DNA from 2 places in the Kaistia nematophila genome. Region 2 is predicted to be linked to the other one. Evidence: predicted binding sites of a transcription regulator. Region 2 holds the regulator's gene; the other holds the start of a gene.
The links. Region 2 encodes PhoB, which activates phosphate uptake and scavenging genes when phosphate is short. Its sites were predicted from a motif close to TGTCATNNANCTGTCAT; they were not measured.

Region 1 (9,281 bases), on a different contig from region 2:
CTCTCCTTGATCGCGCGGCCACGCGCCGCGCTCTTGCTGAAAAACCGACATTCCGGCAGTCGGAATGTCGGTCTTGCCTCTTAGCCCTTCAAGACCTCAACCAAGGTCTTTCCAAGGCGCGCCGGCGACGGCGACACCCGGATACCCGCGGCCTCCATCGCCGCGATCTTGTCTTCCGCGCCGCCCTTGCCGCCGGAGATGATCGCACCGGCATGGCCCATGCGACGACCCGGAGGCGCGGTGCGGCCGGCGATGAAGCCGACCATCGGCTTCTTGCGGCCGCGCTTGGCCTCGTCGGCCAGGAACTGCGCTGCGTCTTCCTCGGCGGAACCGCCGATTTCGCCGATCATGACGATCGACGTGGTCTCATCATCGGCGAGGAACATTTCCAAAACGTCGATGAACTCGGTGCCCTTGACCGGATCGCCGCCGATGCCGACCGCCGTGGTCTGGCCGAGGCCTTCCTGGGTGGTCTGGAACACGGCCTCATAGGTGAGCGTGCCCGAGCGCGAGACGATGCCGACCGAGCCCTTCTTGAAGATGTTGGCCGGCATGATGCCGATCTTCGAAGCGTCGGCGGTGACGATGCCGGGGCAGTTCGGGCCGATCAGGCGCGACTTGGAACCCGACAGCGAACGCTTGACGCGCACCATGTCGAGCACCGGGATGCCCTCGGTGATGCAGACGATCAGCGGGATCTCCGCGTCGATCGCCTCGCAGATCGCGTCGGCGGCGCCCGGCGGCGGCACGTAGATCACGGAGGCGTCGGCGCCGGTGGCGTCCTTCGCCTCGGCCACGGTGTCGAACACCGGCAGGCCGAGATGGGTCTGGCCGCCCTTGCCCGGCGACGTGCCGCCGACCAGCTTGGTGCCGTAGGCCAGCGCCTGCTCGGAGTGGAACGTGCCGTTCTTGCCGGTGAAGCCCTGGGTGATGAGCTTGGTGTTCTTGTCGATCAGGATGGACATCAGGCGGCTTCCTTCACGGCCTTGACGATCTTCTGGGCAGCGTCGTCGAGGTCGTCCGCCGGGATCACGTTCAGGCCGCTCTCGCGGATGATCTGCTTGCCGAGCTCGACATTGGTGCCCTCGAGGCGCACGACGAGCGGAACCTGGAGGCCGACCGCCTTCACCGCGGCGATGACGCCGCGCGCGATGACGTCGCACTTCATGATGCCGCCGAAGATGTTGACGAGGATGCCCTTCACCTTCGGATCAGAGGTGATGATCTTGAACGCCGCCGTCACCTTCTCTTCGGAAGCGCCGCCGCCGACGTCGAGGAAGTTGGCCGGGCTCTCGCCGTAGAGCTGGATGATGTCCAGCGTCGCCATGGCGAGGCCGGCGCCGTTGACCATGCAGCCGATCGAGCCGTCGAGCGCGATATAGGCGAGGTCATACTTCGACGCCTCGATCTCCTTGGCGTCTTCCTCGGTCTCGTCGCGCAGCGCGACGACGTCGGGATGACGGTAGAGCGAGTTGGAGTCGAACGACACCTTGGCGTCGAGCACCTTGAGGTTGCCGTCCTTGGTGACGATCAGCGGGTTGACCTCGAGCATCGCCATGTCCTTGGCGACGAAGGCCGCATAGAGCTTGGCGACGACGTCGTTCGCCTGCTTGGCGAGCGCGCCGCTGAGGCCGAGCGCCTTGGCGACGGTCAGGCCGTGATGCGGCATGATGCCGGTCGCCGGATCGACGGAGAAGGTCTTGATCTTCTCGGGCGTCGAATGGGCGACTTCCTCGATGTCCATGCCGCCTTCGGTCGAAACGACGAAGGCGACGCGCGAGGTCTCGCGGTCGACGAGCAGCGAGAGGTAGAACTCCTTCTCGATATCAGAGCCGTCCTCGATGTAGAGGCGGTTGACCTGCTTGCCGGCCGGGCCGGTCTGGATGGTCACCAGCGTGTTGCCGAGCATCTGGCCCGCGAAGGCCTTGACCTCGTCGATCGACTTGGCGAGGCGGACGCCGCCCTTCTCGCCAGCCGCGGCTTCCTTGAACTTGCCCTTGCCGCGACCGCCGGCATGGATCTGCGACTTGACGACCCAGAGCGGGCCGCCGAGTTCCTTGGCGGCTGCCTCGGCTTCCTCGGGAGTGAAGATGGCGATGCCGCGCGATACGGGGGCGCCGAATTCCTTCAGCACCGCCTTCGCCTGATACTCATGAATATTCATCGATGACGTTCCGCCTTTTGGGGCTGTTGTCTCTGGTGCGGGCTCGGGCGATCAGGCGCCGAGAGCCGGGGCAATCTTCACGCAGGCCTCGACCAGACCCTCGACCGAGGCGACCGACTTGTCGAGCATGGCCTGCTCGGACTTGTTCAGCTCGATCTCGATGATCCGCTCGACGCCGTTGGCGCCGATGACGATCGGCACGCCGATGTAGCGACCCTTGATGCCGTACTGGCCGTCGAGCAGGGCTGCAGCCGGCAGGACACGCTTCTTGTCCTTGAGGTAGCTCTCGGCCATGACGATCGCCGAAGCGGCGGGCGCGTAGAAGGCAGAGCCGGTCTTGAGCAGGTTCACGACCTCGGCGCCGCCGTCGCGCGTGCGCTGGACGATCTCTTCCAGGCGATCCTTCTCGATCCAGCCGAGCTTGACCAGGTCGGTGAGCGGGATGCCGGCAACGGTCGAATAGCGGGTCAGCGGCACCATGGTGTCGCCATGGCCGCCGAGCACGAAGGCCGTCACGTCCTCGACGGAGACCTTGAACTCTTCGGCCAGGAAATAACGGAAGCGGGCCGAGTCGAGCACGCCGGCCATGCCAACCACCTTGTTCGCCGGCAGGCCGGAGAACTTCTGCAGCGCCCACACCATCGCGTCGAGCGGGTTGGTGATGCAGATGACGAAGGCGTTCGGGGCGTACTTCTTCAGGCCGGCGCCGACCTGCTCCATGACCTGGAGATTGATGCCGAGAAGATCGTCGCGGCTCATGCCCGGCTTGCGCGGCACGCCTGCGGTGACGATGACGACGTCGGCGTCCTGGATGGCAGCGTAGGAGGACGCGCCCGAAAGGCTGGCGTCAAAACCCTCCACCGGAGCGGCTTCGGCGATATCGAGTGCTTTGCCCTGGGGAACGCCGTCAGCGATGTCGAAGAGGACGATGTCGCCCAGTTCCTTGATGCCGGCGAGAAGGGCGAGCGTGCCGCCAATCTGACCGGAACCGATCAAAGCAATCTTGGCTCGTGCCATGTGCAGGTCTCCCGATGGAGGTTTACCTAAACGTAATGCGACAGCTTGACTCTGTCGGAACGCGGGTGGTCTAACCCCATTGCGCGCCCGGTGCAAGTCGTCGCAGCACCTGACGTGGCGGCAATCCGCCAATTCGGGCAGCACCTTACGTAAAGGTCATGTCTCTACGATGAAACCCCGATGCGGCTTGGCAAGATATTCTTCCGACCGCATTTCGGTGAGCCGCGACGCCGTGCGCGCGAATTCGAAAGCCTCCAGACCGCTGTCGGCGGTGTAGAGCCGCTCCGGCTCAGCATCGGCCGAGACGACGATCTTGACCGCGCCGTCATAGAGCGCGTCGATCAGCGTGATGAAACGCTTGGCCTCGTTGCGGCGCGCCTCGCCCATCACCGGGATGTGATCGATCAGCACCGTGTGGAAGGCATGAGCGATGGCGAGATAGTCGCTGGCGCCGAGAGGCTTCGCGCAGAGATCGGCGAAGCTGAAACGGGCGACGCCATCGACCGCCTGCGGCACCACCACATCGCGCCCGAGCACCTCGAGCGTGGTCGGCTCGCCCGATGACGTTGACGTCAGGCGGAGCCATGCGGCGTCCATGGCCGCGTCCGAATCGGGGCCGAGCGGGCTCAGATAGACCGGCGCGCGCGAGGTCTTCTCATGCCGGTAATCGGTCCGCGCCGCGAGGCGGACCACCTCCACCCGCTCCTTCAGCAGCTGGATGAAGGGCAGGAACAGGGTGCGATTGAGGCCGCCCGCATAGAGATCGTCCGGCGCGACGTTCGAGGTCGCGACCAGAACGACGCCGCGGGAGAACAGCCGCGTGAACAGGCGGCCGAGGATCATCGCGTCGGCGATGTTGGTGACAGTAAATTCGTCGAAGCAGAGCAGCTGCGTCTCCGCCGCGATCTCGTCGGCGACCGGCGGGATCGGATCCTCGCCGGAGACGGTGCCGGCCTTGATCGCCTCGCGCATCCGGAAGATGCGGGCATGCACGTCGGCCATGAAGTCGTTGAAATGGGCCCGGCGCTTGCGCTGCGGCGCGGCGCGCTCGAAGAACAGGTCCATCAGCATGGTCTTGCCGCGACCGACATCGCCATGGATGTAGAGGCCGCGGATCTCCGGCGTCACCGCCTCGCGCTTGCCGAACAGCCAGCCGAGCGCGCTCGACTTGCGGGCGAGCCGGCGTTCCGCCAGGCGGGCATTGAGGGCGTCGAACCTGGCGACCAGCGCCTGCTGCGCTGGATCTTCCTCGATCTCGCCCGCGGCGAGGCGTTCGCGATAGGCATCCGCGACGCGGGATACGACCGGCAGACCCTGGCTCACCCGAACACCCCTACCCCGTCCTCGACCGAGACCGGGCTGCATCCATCAGCGATAGAACGAAACGGCGCCGCCGCTGTTGAGCTGGCCGTTGAACTGCGTCTTGCCGGACGAGGTGAGGCTCGCCACCGAAACGCCGTTGGCTCCTGCCAGCACGACCTGCGAGCCGTTCAGGCTCCAGGCCGAGATCGACTTCAGCGTCGCCGACTGGCAGCCCCGCGTCGAGGCGCGATAGCCGCCGGTCCAGCTGGTCAGCGTCATGAACAGCTGGCAGCTCTCGCCGCCCGACTGCAGGGTCCAGCCGCCGAGCAGGTCGGTGCGGCCGATCTCGGCGCCGGAGGCGGTCGAGACGGGCGGCGGCGTCGACGGGGTGGATTCGATCGGCGTCGCGCCCGGCAGCGTGCCCTGCTCGGCGATCGGCGCGGCGGTCTGGGCGTTCGGATCCATCGGCGGCGGCGGCAGCGTGTTGCGGGTCACCGGCGCCGAGGCGACCGGCGGCAGCGTGTCGCTTTCGACCGGCTTGGCCGAACGCTCCATCGGCCCCAGGCCGATGGCCCCGAACGAGCCGCAGCCGCTCAAGGCGGCCGCCATCAGGGCGACCAGGCCGATCGGCGCGAGACGTCGGGACATAAGCTTCTCCATCATCGAAATCCTCGGTGCCGCATCAGCATACGCACACAATCGAGCCGCTTTGAGGCAGGCGGAAAAACACCATTCCGCACGCCAAACCGCATCGGCGGCCGCACCAAAGGCACGGACCGGTCGATCTGGACGGGAGGAAAATGACGGGAGATCACTCGATATTCCGCAGCCTATCTTACTTGGCGCAATACGGCATATCGCCGGGCGCGACAAGTCTCGTTAACACCCCGTTAACGAAGAAAGCGCGACGTGTTGCGATTGCGCCTATTCCGGCCGGTGACAGACGGCCTCGATGTTGTGGCCGTCCGGATCGAGAACGAAGGCGCCGTAGTAATTGGCGTGGTAGTGCGGCCGGATGCCGGGCCCGCCATTGTCGGTGCCGCCCGCCGCCATCGCCGCCGCATAGAACGCGTCGACGGCCGCCCGGCTCGCCGCGACGAGCGCGATATGGACATGCGGCTCGGTGGGGGCGCCGCCGCTCAGCCAGATCTCCGGCTTGCCGGCAGCGCCATAGCCGACGACGTCGCCATAGCCGGTGAGCTCGCCCGGCACCCGCATCTGCTCGCTGACGCCGAGCGGCGCGAAGGCCGCCTCGTAGAAGGCAATGGCGCGATCGAGGTCGCTGACCGTGATGCCGATGTGATCCAGAACGCCCATGCTGCCCCCTATGCTGCCCCCGCATGCTCCCAGCCGCCACGGCGGTCCGCCATGTCATAAGCCTGTCGCGCGACGACCGTAGCGCTTCTTCCGTCCCTCACTCCAGGAGAATTGCACGTGAAGAAGACCCTCGCCGCCGCGGCGTTCGCCCTCGCCTCCCTGACCGCCCTACCGGCCCTCGCCGACAACGTCCTGTCGTTCAAGCAGTCGGACAAGGCCCCGGACGAGATCAACACGGTCATCGAGATCCCGGCCGGCAGCTTCACCAAGTACGAGACCGACGTCGACACCGGCTTCATCGTCGTCGACCGCTTCCAGTCGATGCCGGTCGTCTATCCCGCCAATTACGGCTCGATCACCCGCACCAGCGCCGAGGACGGCGATCCGCTCGACGTCATCGTCTATACCCGCGCGCCGCTGCATCCGGGCGTCATCATCAAGGTCCGCCCGATCGGCGTGCTGAAGATGATCGACGGCGGCGACATCGACGACAAGATCGTCGCGGTTCCCGTCTCCAAGGTCGACCCGACCTATGACGGTATCCAGACCCTCGCCGACCTGCCGAAGATCGAGCAGGAGCGGCTGACGTCGTTCTTCCGCGTCTACAAGCAGCTGCCGGAAGGCAGCAAGGTCATCGAACTCAAGGGCTTCGACAGCCCGGAAGCGGCGAAGGGCCTGATCCGCGCCGCGATGGAGCGCTACGGCAAGTAAGCCGTCGGCTCGCGGTCGTCCGCACCCGCGAAAACGGAGCGGCGGTCGCATGGCCGCCGCCCCGCTACGCTCGAACGGTAGCCGCCGGACCGCGCAGAGCCGCGCCGCCCGGCGGAAATTCAGTGCGTCGTCGACTCGATCTCGAGCGACAGGCCGAGTTCGGCCGCCTTCTGGCGGATCTGCTCCTCGGGCCGGTGCATCGCCGTCGCGATCAGCTCGGCCGGAACATGTTCCACGGCGAGCTCGCGCAGCCGATCGATCGCCTCGATCGTCCAGGTGGCTTCGAGATCCTGCTTGATGGTCATGGTCGTCTCCTTCCGAAAACGCGATCGGTCCGGGGAAACGAAAACGGCGCGGAAGGGTTCCGCGCCGTCGTGCTGAAAGAAAGGGCAGCGCCGGTCAGACGCGGCGCTCGACCATCATCTTCTTGATCTCGGCGATCGCCTTGGCCGGGTTCAGGCCCTTCGGGCAGGTCTGCGCGCAGTTCATGATGGTGTGGCAGCGATAGAGGCGGAAGGGATCTTCCAGATTGTCGAGCCGCTCGCCGGTCGCCTCGTCGCGGCTGTCGATCAGCCAGCGATAGGCCTGCAGCAGCACGGCCGGGCCGAGATAGCGGTCGCCGTTCCACCAGTAGCTCGGGCAGGAGGTCGAGCAGCAGGCGCAGAGAATGCACTCGTAGAGGCCGTCGAGCTTCTCGCGGTCGGCATGGCTCTGCAGCCATTCCTTCTGCGGCTCCGGCGTCGCCGTCTTCAGCCAGGGCTCGATCGAGCGGTGCTGGGCGTAGAAATTGGTCAGGTCGGGGACGAGGTCCTTGACCACTTCCATGTGCGGCAGCGGGTAGATCGCGACCGGGCCCTTCACCTCGTCGATGCCCTTGGTGCAGGCGAGCGTGTTCGAGCCGTCGATGTTCATCGCGCAGGAACCGCAGATGCCTTCGCGGCAGGAGCGGCGGAAGGTCAGCGTCGGGTCGATCTCGTTCTTGATCTTGATGAGCGCGTCGAGAACCATCGGGCCGCAATCGTCGAGATCGACGAAGTAGGTGTCGACATGCGGGTTCTTGCCGTCGTCCGGGCTCCAGCGATAGACGCGGAACTCGCGCACATTGTTGGCGCCGGCCGGGCGGTCCCAGACCTTGCCTTCAGTCAGCTTCGAGTTCTTCGGAAGGGTCAGCTGGACCATAGTGAGCGTCCTCGGGCGTAAGATTCGTTCAGCGGCGGTCCTTGCGGACCATGAGTTTCAAACCGGACCAGGTGGCGTCGATCGCCGCGACCTTGATGTCGACGAGATCGAGGCGGAGCGCGGCGTCGCGCACGACATCCTCGGTCACGTCGGTCGCGACCTTCGACGCCTTCTTCGGCCACGACACCCAGATCATGCCGTCGCGCCGGATGGCGTCCTGCAGCCGCGACAGGCCGGTCTCGACCTCGGCGCGGCTCTTCGTAAAGGCGTGGACCGCGTCGAGCGCGCGATCCGGACCGAGCGGCGCCGCCCAGCCTTCCGTGCGCACGACCTGGCCGAAGGCGACGCTGTCGGCCAGCGCCTCCAGCTCCGTCGGCAGCGCGACGAAGGCCACGTCCATGCCGGCCCTAAAGCCGAGCTTTTCGGGAAGCGTGCGCCCCGAATAGCCGGCCGAAGGAAGCGTGGCTGCGGCCATCATCCGCCCTTAGTACACGCGAGCCTTCGGCTCGATATAGGCGATGTCGTTCGACATCGTGTAGGTGTGCACCGGCCGGTCGTCGAGCTTCACCGTCTTGTTCTCGGTGTCGATGAAGGCGAGCGAGTGCTTCATCCAGTTCACGTCGTCACGCTCGGAATAATCCTCGCGGGCGTGGGCGCCGCGCGATTCCTTGCGGTTCTGCGCCGAGTCCATGGTGACGACGGCCTGGACGATCAGGTTCTCGAATTCGAGCGTCTCGACCAGGTCCGAGTTCCAGATCAGCGAACGGTCGGTGACCTTGACGTCGTCCGAGTTCTTCCAGACCTGGTGGATCAGCTCGTGGCCCTCGTCGAGCACTTCGCCGGTGCGGAACACGGCGCAGTTCGACTGCATCACCTTCTGCATCTTCAGCCGCATCTCGGCCGTCGAGGTCGAGCCATTGGCGTAGCGCAGGCGGTCGAGGCGGGCGATCGCGTCCTCGCCGGCATTCTTGGCCAGTTCCTTCTGCGCCTGGTTCGGCTGCACGGTCTCGACGCAACGCAGCGCCGCGGCGCGGCCGAACACGACGAGGTCGGTCAGCGAGTTGGAACCGAGGCGGTTGGCGCCGTGCACCGAGACGCAGGCGGCCTCGCCGACGGCCATCAGGCCCGGCACGACCTGGTCCGGATCGCCGCCGACCTTGTTCAGCACCTCGCCGTGATAGTTCGTCGGGATGCCGCCCATGTTGTAGTGGACGGTCGGCAGGACCGGGATCGGCTCCTTGGTCAGGTCGACGCCGGCGAAGATCTTGGCGCTCTCGGAAATGCCGGGCAGCCGCTCATGCAAGAGCGCCGGATCGAGATGGTCGAGATGCAGGTGGATGTGGTCCTTCGCCTTGCCGACGCCGCGACCCTCGCGGATCTCCATCGTCATGGCGCGCGAGACGACGTCGCGCGAGGCCAGGTCCTTGGCCGAGGGGGCATAGCGCTCCATGAAGCGCTCGCCTTCCGAATTGGTCAGGTAGCCGCCCTCGCCGCGCGCGCCCTCGGTGATCAGGCAGCCCGCGCCGTAGATACCGGTCGGGTGGAACTGCACGAATTCCATGTCCTGCAGCGGCAGGCCGGCGCGCAGCAC
Region 2 (9,281 bases):
TCCGTCGCATTCCCGTCCAGCGAGGCTGGAGGATCAGCCGACCTTCTGCTTCGCCAGCAGGTCGCGGATCTCGCGCAGCAGGGCAACGTCTTCCGGCGTCGCGACCGGCGCCGGGGCGGCGGCCTTCTCGCGCTTCATGCGGTTCATGCCCTTGACGATCAGGAACAGGATCCAGGCGACGATCAGGAAGTTGATCAGCAGGGTGAGGAAGTTGCCATAGGCGACGGTGGCGCCGGCCTTGCGCGCGGCGTCGAGGGTGGTCTGCGGCTCGCCGGCGAGCTGGATGAACTTGTTGGTGTAGTCGATGCCGCCGGTGATCACACCGATGATCGGCATGATGATGTCATTGACGATCGAATTGACCAGCCCGCTGAAGGCGGCGCCGATGATGATACCGATGGCCAGGTCGACCACGTTGCCCTTGAGGGCAAACTCCTTGAATTCCTTCAGCATTGAATGTTCCCTTTCGCCCGGCTCGTCGCGAACCCTGATCTACAACCCGCGCAACTATAGCGTAGCCGATTCACTGGCGAAACGTGTCGGCTGCAAATGTCGTGCGTGTTGCCACAACGACATAGCGAGCGGGTTGCGCACGCCATGCGGCGTCGCGCGCGATTGACGCCCCACCTTGCCAGGCGCTATGTGCTCCGATCCATTTCGAGAAGAACGCCGATGTATCGAACCGTCACGCGATCGATCCAGGTGACCGTGCAGCCAAGCTTCGTCGAGGACGATTCCTCGCCGGGCGAAGACCGTTACGTCTGGGCCTATACCATCGAGATCGTCAATCTCGGGCTTGAAAACGTCCAGCTGCGCTCGCGCTTCTGGCGCATCACCGACGGCAAGGGCCGCACCGAGGAAGTGCGCGGCGTCGGCGTCGTCGGCAAGGAGCCGTCGCTGAAGCCCGGCGAGAGTTTCGAATATACCAGCGGCTGCCCGCTCTCGACGCCGTCCGGCATCATGGCCGGCACCTACCAGATGCAGACCGAGAGCGGCGAAATGTTCTCCGTCGAGATCCCGGCCTTCTCCCTCGACGTCCCCAACGCCCCCCGCGTCCTGCACTAGGCGTTCGCGGGCGTACCGCCCCTCACCTCTCCCGTGGGGAGAGGTCGACAGCCGCAGGCCGGCGGGTGAGGGCGTAGGGAACTATCCGGTAAGGCCGCATCCCCTCACCCGGAGCTTCGCTCCGACCTCTCCCACCGGGAGAGGTGAAGGAATGCGCAGCCATACCCCTCTCCCACAGGCGGGAGAGGGCTGGGGCGAGGGTCTCCCCTCAGCCCGCACTGAAATCAGCCCAGAAATTCCTGCGGGTCGAAGGCGTATTTCTGGCCGCAGAACTCGCAGGAGACGGCGATCTCGCCGTTCTCGATGCTCTCGGTGATCTCTTCCGCCGAGAAGCTCGACAGCACGCCCTGGATGCGCTCGCGCGAGCAGGAGCACTGTTCGCGCACGGGGACGGGGTCGAACACCCGCACGCCGCGCTCGTGGAACAGGCGGTAGAGCAGCCGTTCGGCCGGCACGTCGGGATCGATCAGCTCGTGATCCTCGACCGTCGAGACGAGCGAGCTCGCCTCGGCCCAGGCGTCCTCTTCCTCGGCGTGATGCTCCAGCCCTTCCGGCGCGTCGCCGCCGGAGAGGTCGCGATGCACGCCGATCGAGGCCTCTGGCAGGTACTGCATCAGCATGCCGCCACCGCGCCAGCTATGCGAGGCGCCGCCATCCTCGCGGGTCATCATCTCGGCCACCGCCAGGCGGACGATCGTCGGGATCTGCTCGGACTGCTGGAAATAGGTATGCGCCACCTCTTCCAGGCTGGCGCCGTCGAGCTGGACGATACCCTGGTAGCGGCTGGTGAACTCGCCCTGGTCGATGGTCATCGCCAGGATGCCCTTGCCAAGCAGCAGTTCCGGCTTCGACAGCCCCTCGGCCTCGATCTCCGCCACACGCTCCGCCTTGAAGCGGGCATAGGCGCGAATGTTGCCGGAGGTGCGGTAGTCGACGACCAGCATGTCGACGGGGCCATCCGTCTGCGTCTGCAGCAGGAACTGGCCGTCGAATTTCAGGGACGAGCCAAGCAGCACGGCGAGGACGACCGCCTCGCCGAGCAGTTTCGAGACCGGCAGCGGATAATCGTGCCGCGCCAGCAGGGCTGACAGAGCCGGCCCCATCTGGATGGCGCGGCCGCGCACGTCGAGGCCCTCGACCGAAAACGGCAGGACGGCGTCGTCGCCGGCCGGGTCGATCGAGGCCGGACCGAGAGTTGCGATCTCCACCATCAAAGCGCCTCCGGGCCGCCCAGGCACCAGGCAAGAATGCCCTTCTGCGCGTGCAGCCGGTTTTCGGCCTCGTCGAAGACGACGGACTGCGGCCCGTCCATCACCTCGGCCGTGACCTCCTCGCCGCGATGGGCGGGCAGGCAATGCATGAACAGCGCGTCCTTCTTGGCGCGCGCCATCAGCCGGGCGTTGACCTGGTAGGGCTTCAGCAGATTGTGCCGGCGCTCCGCCTCGTTGTCGCCCATCGACACCCAGGTGTCGGTGACGATGCAGTCGGAATCGGCGGCCGCGTCGTGGGCATCCTCGCCGGCGATCACCTCGCCGCCATTGTTGCGCGCCCAGTCGAGCAGCTTGTGCGAGGGCGCAAGCTCCGGCGGCGTCGCGATCTTCAGGCGGAAGTCGAAGCGCGCGGCGGCGTGGACCCAGGAGGCCATGACATTGTTGCTGTCGCCGAGCCACGACACCGTCTTGCCGGCGATCGAGCCGCGATGCTCCTCATAGGTGAGGATGTCGGCCATGATCTGGCAGGGATGCGAGCGGCGCGTCAGGCCGTTGATGACGGGCACAGTGGCGTTCGCCGCCAGCTCGGTCAGCTGCTCGTGGTCGAGGATACGGATCATGATGCCGTCGACATAGCGCGACATGACACGCGCCGTGTCGGCGATGGTCTCGCCGCGTCCGAGCTGCATCTCGGCGCCGGTCAGCATCAGCGTCTGGCCGCCGAGCTCGCGCATTCCGACGTCGAAGGAGACGCGGGTGCGCGTCGAGGGCTGCTCGAAGACGAGCGCCAGCACCTTGCCGGCGAGCGGGCCGACGCCGTCGCGGGCGCCGTCGCGCACCGCCTTGAGGCGCTTGGCGCCGTCCATGATCTGCCGCAGCGTGGCGGAATCGAATTCCGTCAGGTCTAGAAAATGCCGAACCATGATGTCCTGCCTTGTCCGCTCAGGCGGATTGCCGTGCCGACGTCGCGGCTTCGGCTTCGATTGCGGAAAAGGCGGCATCGAGCTTCTCGATCGCCGCGTCGACTTCTGCCTTGCCGATGTTGAGCGGCGGCAGCAGGCGCAAGACGTTGTCGCCGGCGCCGGCGGCGAGCATCTTCTGCTCGCGGAGCGCCGCGACCACTTCCGGGATCGGCTTCAGCGCATGCAGGCCGACCAGCAGGCCCTCGCCGCGGATGTCGTCGATGACGCCGGGATGGCTGTCCATCAGGCCGCCGAGGCGCTGGGTCAGGTAGCGCGCGGTCTCGCGCACATGCTCCAGGAAGCCGTCGGCAAGCACGACGTCGAGCACGGCGTTGCCGACCGCCATCGCCAGCGGATTGCCGCCGAAGGTGGTGCCGTGCGTGCCGGGGGTCATGCCCTTGGCAGCTTCATTGGTGGCCAGGCACGCGCCGAGCGGGAAACCGCCGCCAAGGCCCTTGGCCGAGGTGAGGATATCCGGCGTGATGCCGGTCCACTCATAGGCGAACAGCTTGCCGGTGCGGCCGATGCCGGTCTGGACCTCGTCCAGGATCAGCAGCATGCCCTCGGCGTCGCAGAGCGCCCGGATCTCGCGCAGGAACGCGTTCGGGAAGGCGCGCACGCCGCCCTCGCCCTGGATCGGCTCGAGCATGATGGCGGCCGTCTGCGGCGTCACCGCGGCCTTGATCGCCGCCATGTCGCCGAACGGAACCTGGTCAAAACCGTCGGCCTTGGGGCCGAAACCGTCGAGATATTTCTGCTGGCCGCCGGCAGCGAGCGTCGCCAGCGTGCGGCCGTGGAAGGCGCCCTCGATGGTGAGGATGCGATAGCGTTCCGGCTGGCCATTCACATAATGATAGCGCCGCGCCGTCTTGATCGCGGCCTCGTTCGCCTCCGCGCCCGAATTGGCGAAGAAGACACGGTCGGCGAAGGAGTTCGCGACCAGCGTGTCGGCCAGTCGCTCCTGACCCGGAATGCGGAACAGGTTCGAGGTGTGCCAGAGCTTGCCGGCCTGCTCGGTCAGCGCCTGCACGAGAACCGGATTGGCATGGCCGAGCGTGTTCACCGCGATGCCGGCGGAGAAATCGAGATAAGCGTCGCCCTCTCGCGTAAAGACCCAGGCCCCCTCGCCTCGCTCGAATTCGAGCGGCGCACGCGAAAAGGTGTCGAAGAGGCTGGTCGAGGTCTTTTTAACGCTGGTATCGGGGGCGCTCATATCCCCTCCTTCGGATGAAACCACGGAAACGGATGCCTAAAAATCAAAGGTGCTGCCCGAGGCCGACGCGCCGAGCAGCACCTTTTTGCGTTGCCCTTATATCACGGTCGTGACGATTTGTGTCAATCAAATCACCGCCCGCAGCCACGTCACGACGGCTAAGCGTTTGACCGGACTCACGGATCGGGAATGCGCTGCAAGTTGGGGAAAACGGCCGGATCCTCTTTGACGAATCCCCCGGACTCTTGTCACCGAGTCACGCCATATAGTATTTTACTTTTCGTTAAGACACGAAATATCGAGCAGGTACCTCCCCCTGACCCTTGTATGGCGTCCGCAGTCGTCCGGCATCCCGGCTGAACGACCGTGACAGGATTCCGGGTATCGCTCCGACCGACAAGGACACGCTAATGACTTGGACGGACGAACGGGTTGAGTTGCTGAAGAAGCTCTGGACCGACGGCCTGAGCGCAAGCCAGATCGCTTCGGAACTCGGCGGCGTAACGCGTAACGCAGTCATCGGCAAGGTACATCGGCTGAGCCTCTCGGGTCGTGCCAAGCCGGCCGCAGCGCCGGTCGCCCGCCCGCGCAAGCCCGCGTCGACGACCAGTAGCCGCTCTGCAACGACAGGGCGTCCCAATCCCGTCAGGCCGATGGTGGCCGGCAACACGGCCCTGAAGCCTCTCGGCCAGATGGCGCCCGAGCCGCGGCGCGTGCCACGGCCTGTCAGCTCGGACGACGTCGTCGTTCCGATCAGCCTGCACGCCACGATCCTCACGCTCACCGAGCAGACCTGCAAGTGGCCGATCGGCGACCCGAGCACCGAGGATTTCCACTTCTGCGGCCAGCGCTCGAATTCGGGCATTCCCTATTGCGAATATCATTCGCGGGTAGCCTACCAGCCGGTGCATGACCGCCGCCAGAAGAAGGCCGTCGGCGCCTGATCGCGCCAGCCTGACGACGACGGCGTCCGCGCCTTCGTCCCGAAATGCCATTCCGGCCGTGCCGCCCTCCCCCCGAGGCGCACGGCCGTTTCTTTTTGTAGCACTCCCATCCGGGCAGCAAAAAGCCGCGCCGGGAGATACCCGAACGCGGCTTTGCTTGTCTTCAGGCCGCCTCCCGGGGGAAAGGCGGCGATGAAAGGGATTCAGGCGGCGGCGAACTGGTCGTCGAAGGAATAGCCGGAGCCCCGCACGGTGCGGATCGGATCCTTGACGCGGCCGCGGTTCACCGCCTTGCGCAGGCGGCCGATATGGACGTCGACGGTGCGCTCGTCGACATAGACGTCACGGCCCCAAACGCCGTCGAGCAGCTGCTCGCGGGAAAATACGCGGCCGGGGCTCTTCATCAGATATTCGAGCAGGCGGAACTCGGTCGGGCCGAGATGCAGCTCGCGACCCGAACGGCGGACGCGATGCGTCTCGCGGTCGAGCTCGATGTCGCCGGCGCGCAGCAGCGAGGCGATCACCTCCGGGCGCGAACGGCGAAGGATGGCGCGGACGCGCGCCATAAGCTCCGGCACGGAGAACGGCTTGACGACATAGTCGTCGGCGCCGGTGGCGAGGCCGCGGATGCGCTCCTGCTCCTCGCCGCGGGCGGTGAGCATGATCACCGGCAACGTGCGGGTGGCATCGCGGGCACGGAGGCGGCGGCAGAGTTCGATGCCCGAGATCCCGGGCAGCATCCAGTCGAGCAGCAGCAGGTCGGGCACGGTCTCGAGCAGGCGCATCTCGGCATCGTCGCCACGCGGCACCACTTCGACGGCATAACCCTCGGCTTCGAGGTTGTAGCGGAGGAGGAGGCTCAGCGCCTCCTCATCCTCGACGATCATAACGCGCGGCGTCATTCACGAAGATCCTAGCATTCAGGCGTTTGGTCAGTTCTGCTCATAGGCAACGGCGGTCGTGCTGGAATCGTCCTGCTTCGGACGATCCTCGGCCAGAACCTGGCCGGTGACGACATAGTGCACCGTTTCGGCGATGTTGGTGGCGTGGTCGCCGATGCGCTCGATGTTCTTGGCGCAGAACAGGAGATGCGTGCAGAAGGTGATGTTGCGCGGATCTTCCATCATGTAGGTCAGCAGTTCGCGGAAGAGCGACGTGTACATCGCGTCGATCTCTTCGTCGCGCTTCCAGACCTGGTAGGCCTGCTCGACGTCACGCGTGGCGTAGGAGTCGAGCACGTCCTTGAGCTGGGCGAGCGACAGCTGCGCCATGTGCTCGACACCGGTGTTGAAGCGCTTCGACTGGAACTGGCCGTCGAGCGCGATGACGCGCTTGGCGATGTTCTTGGCGAGGTCGCCGATGCGCTCGAGGTCGCTGGCGATGCGCTGGGCGGCGATGACTTCGCGCAGGTCCATCGCCATCGGCTGACGACGCGCAATAATCATGATCGCGCGCTCTTCACATTCGCGCTGCAGCACGTCGAGCTTCTTGTCGTCGGCGATGACGGCGCGCGCCGTATCAGTGTCGAGCCGCATCAGCGAGCCGACGGCGACGTCGACGAGACGCTCCGCCATGCCGCCCATCTCGGCGATCCGGCGGGCAACGTCGTTCAGCTCTTCGTCGTACTTGGAAACGATGTGTTCGGACATGTCGTGCTCCTACCCGTGGCCCGGCTTAGCCGAAGCGACCGGTGATATAGTCCTGGGTGCGCTTGTCGGACGGCGAGGTGAAGATCTTCGTGGTCTCGTCGAATTCGATCAGCTCGCCGAGATACATGAAGGCCGTGTAGTCGGAGACGCGCGCCGCCTGCTGCATGTTGTGGGTGACGATGGCGATCGTGTAGTCGGTCGTCAGCTCGTCGATCAGTTCCTCGATCTTGGCGGTCGAGATCGGATCGAGCGCCGAGCACGGCTCGTCGAACAGCACGACTTCCGGCCGTACCGCGATGGTGCGGGCGATGCAGAGGCGCTGCTGCTGGCCGCCGGAGAGGCTGAGGCCGCTGGAGTGCAGCTTGTCCTTGACCTCGTTCCAGAGGGCGCCGCGCGTCAGCGCCGCCTCGACGCGTCCGTCCATCTCGGAGCGCGAGATGTTCTCGTAGAGGCGGATGCCGAAGGCGATGTTGTCGTAGATCGACATCGGGAACGGCGTCGGCTTCTGGAACACCATGCCGACGCGGGCGCGCAGCATGTTGCGGTCCTGGTCGGGATCGAGGACGTTCTTGCCGTCGAAGATCACCTCGCCCTCGGCGCGCTGGCGCGGATAGAGGTCGTACATGCGGTTCAGCACGCGCAGCAGGGTCGACTTGCCGCAACCCGACGGGCCGATGAAGGCGGTGACCTTCTTCTCGAAGAGCGGCAGGTTGATGGTCTTCAGCGCCAGGCTGTCGCCGTAGAAGAACTTCAGATTGCGGATCGAAATCTTCTCGGCCATGCCGGCCGTGTTCAACGCGGTCTGGGTCATTTGGAAGCCTTGGGGCTGAGGAAGGCGCGGGCGACGATGTTGAGCGCCAGCACGGTAAAGGTGATGAGCAGGGCGCCGGACCAGGCCAGCTTCTGCCAGTCCGGATAGGGCGACAGGGCAAACTGGAAGATGGTGACCGGCAGCGACGACATCGGCGCGTTCAGGTCGGTGCTCCAGAACTGGTTGTTCAGCGCCGTGAAGAGCAGCGGGGCGGTTTCGCCGCTGACGCGGGCGATCGCCAGCAGCACGCCGGTGACGATGCCGGAGAGCGCCGCCTTGTAGGCGACGTGACGGATCATGATCGAGCGCGGCAGGCCGAGCGCGGCGGCGGCTTCACGCAGCTGGTTCGGCACCAGGTTCAGCATGTCCTCGGTGGTGCGGACGACGACCGGGATCACCAGGATCGCAAGCGCCACCATGCCGGCGAAGGCCGAGAAATGGCCCATCTGGACGACGATCACCTCGTAGACGAACAGGCCGATGACGATCGAAGGGGCCGCCAGCAGGATGTCGTTGATGAAGCGGACCACCGTCGTCAGCTTGTTGTGACGGCCGTATTCCGACATGTAGGTGCCGGCCAGGATGCCGATCGGCGTGCCGATGACGACGCCGCCGACGGTCATGACCAGACTGCCCCAGATGGCGTTGAGCAGGCCACCGGCAGAGCCGGGCGGCGGGGTCATCTCGGTGAAGACCGCCAGCGAGAGGCCGCTGAAGCCCTGGTAGAGCAGCGCCAGCAGGATCAGCACGAGGCAGATCAGGCCGAAGCCCGTCGCGGCGAAGGAGAGCGCCAGCAGGATCGCGTTGCCACGACGGCGGCGGCGATAGAGCGCCTGCGCGGCGGGCGTTGTCGCGGCGGAATAGCCGGCCGCGGCGGTGCTGAGAGAGCTTGCCATGGTCGCGCGCCTCAGTTGCCGGCCTTGACGTTCATGCGCATCAGGAGAAGACGCGCCGCCGCCAGGACGATGAAGGTGATGACGAAGAGGATGAGGCCGAGGGCGATCAGCGACGAGGTGTAGAGGTCGCCGACGGCCTCGGTGAATTCATTGGCGATCGAGGCCGAGATGGTCGTGCCCGGCGCCATGATCGAGGCGGAGATCTTGTGCGCGTTGCCGATCACGAAGGTGACCGCCATCGTCTCGCCGAGCGCGCGGCCGAGGCCGAGCATGACGCCGCCGATGACACCGACGCGGGTGTAGGGCAGCACCACCTTGCGCACCACTTCCGAGGTCGTGCAGCCGAGGCCGTAGGTCGCTTCCTTGAGGACCGGCGGCACGGTGTCGAACACGTCGCGGGTGATCGAGGTGATGAAGGGCAGCACCATGATCGCCAGGATGAAGCCGGCGGTCAGCACGCCGATGCCGTAAGGCGGGCCGGCGAACAGGCTGTTCAGCACCGGGATCGGCGCGAAGACGTCGATCAGGAA

Region 1: the regulator PhoB is predicted to act here: its motif matches at 5,853-5,869, upstream of OSH07_RS12485 (inorganic diphosphatase).

Annotation. Positions count from the first base shown of each region.
Region 1 covers NZ_JAPKNK010000004.1:360,089-369,369, forward strand. Annotated here, with positions in the region: gene sucD (succinate--CoA ligase subunit alpha) at 81-965, opposite strand; gene sucC (ADP-forming succinate--CoA ligase subunit beta) at 965-2,164, opposite strand; gene mdh (malate dehydrogenase) at 2,216-3,181, opposite strand; gene zapE (cell division protein ZapE) at 3,338-4,504, opposite strand; gene OSH07_RS12475 (AprI/Inh family metalloprotease inhibitor) at 4,550-5,131, opposite strand; gene OSH07_RS12480 (VOC family protein) at 5,408-5,800, opposite strand; gene OSH07_RS12485 (inorganic diphosphatase) at 5,918-6,511, shown strand; gene OSH07_RS12490 (hypothetical protein) at 6,631-6,816, opposite strand; gene OSH07_RS12495 (succinate dehydrogenase iron-sulfur subunit) at 6,911-7,690, opposite strand; gene OSH07_RS12500 (DUF3052 domain-containing protein) at 7,719-8,165, opposite strand; gene sdhA (succinate dehydrogenase flavoprotein subunit) at 8,175-9,281, opposite strand, start outside.
Region 2 covers NZ_JAPKNK010000001.1:824,295-833,575, reverse strand. Annotated here, with positions in the region: gene mscL (large conductance mechanosensitive channel protein MscL) at 34-453, opposite strand; gene apaG (Co2+/Mg2+ efflux protein ApaG) at 673-1,065, shown strand; gene OSH07_RS03765 (Hsp33 family molecular chaperone) at 1,290-2,276, opposite strand; gene argF (ornithine carbamoyltransferase) at 2,276-3,199, opposite strand; gene OSH07_RS03755 (aspartate aminotransferase family protein) at 3,219-4,451, opposite strand; gene OSH07_RS03750 (GcrA family cell cycle regulator) at 4,862-5,395, shown strand; gene phoB (phosphate regulon transcriptional regulator PhoB) at 5,599-6,297, opposite strand; gene phoU (phosphate signaling complex protein PhoU) at 6,328-7,044, opposite strand; gene pstB (phosphate ABC transporter ATP-binding protein PstB) at 7,070-7,855, opposite strand; gene pstA (phosphate ABC transporter permease PstA) at 7,852-8,751, opposite strand; gene pstC (phosphate ABC transporter permease subunit PstC) at 8,763-9,281, opposite strand, start outside.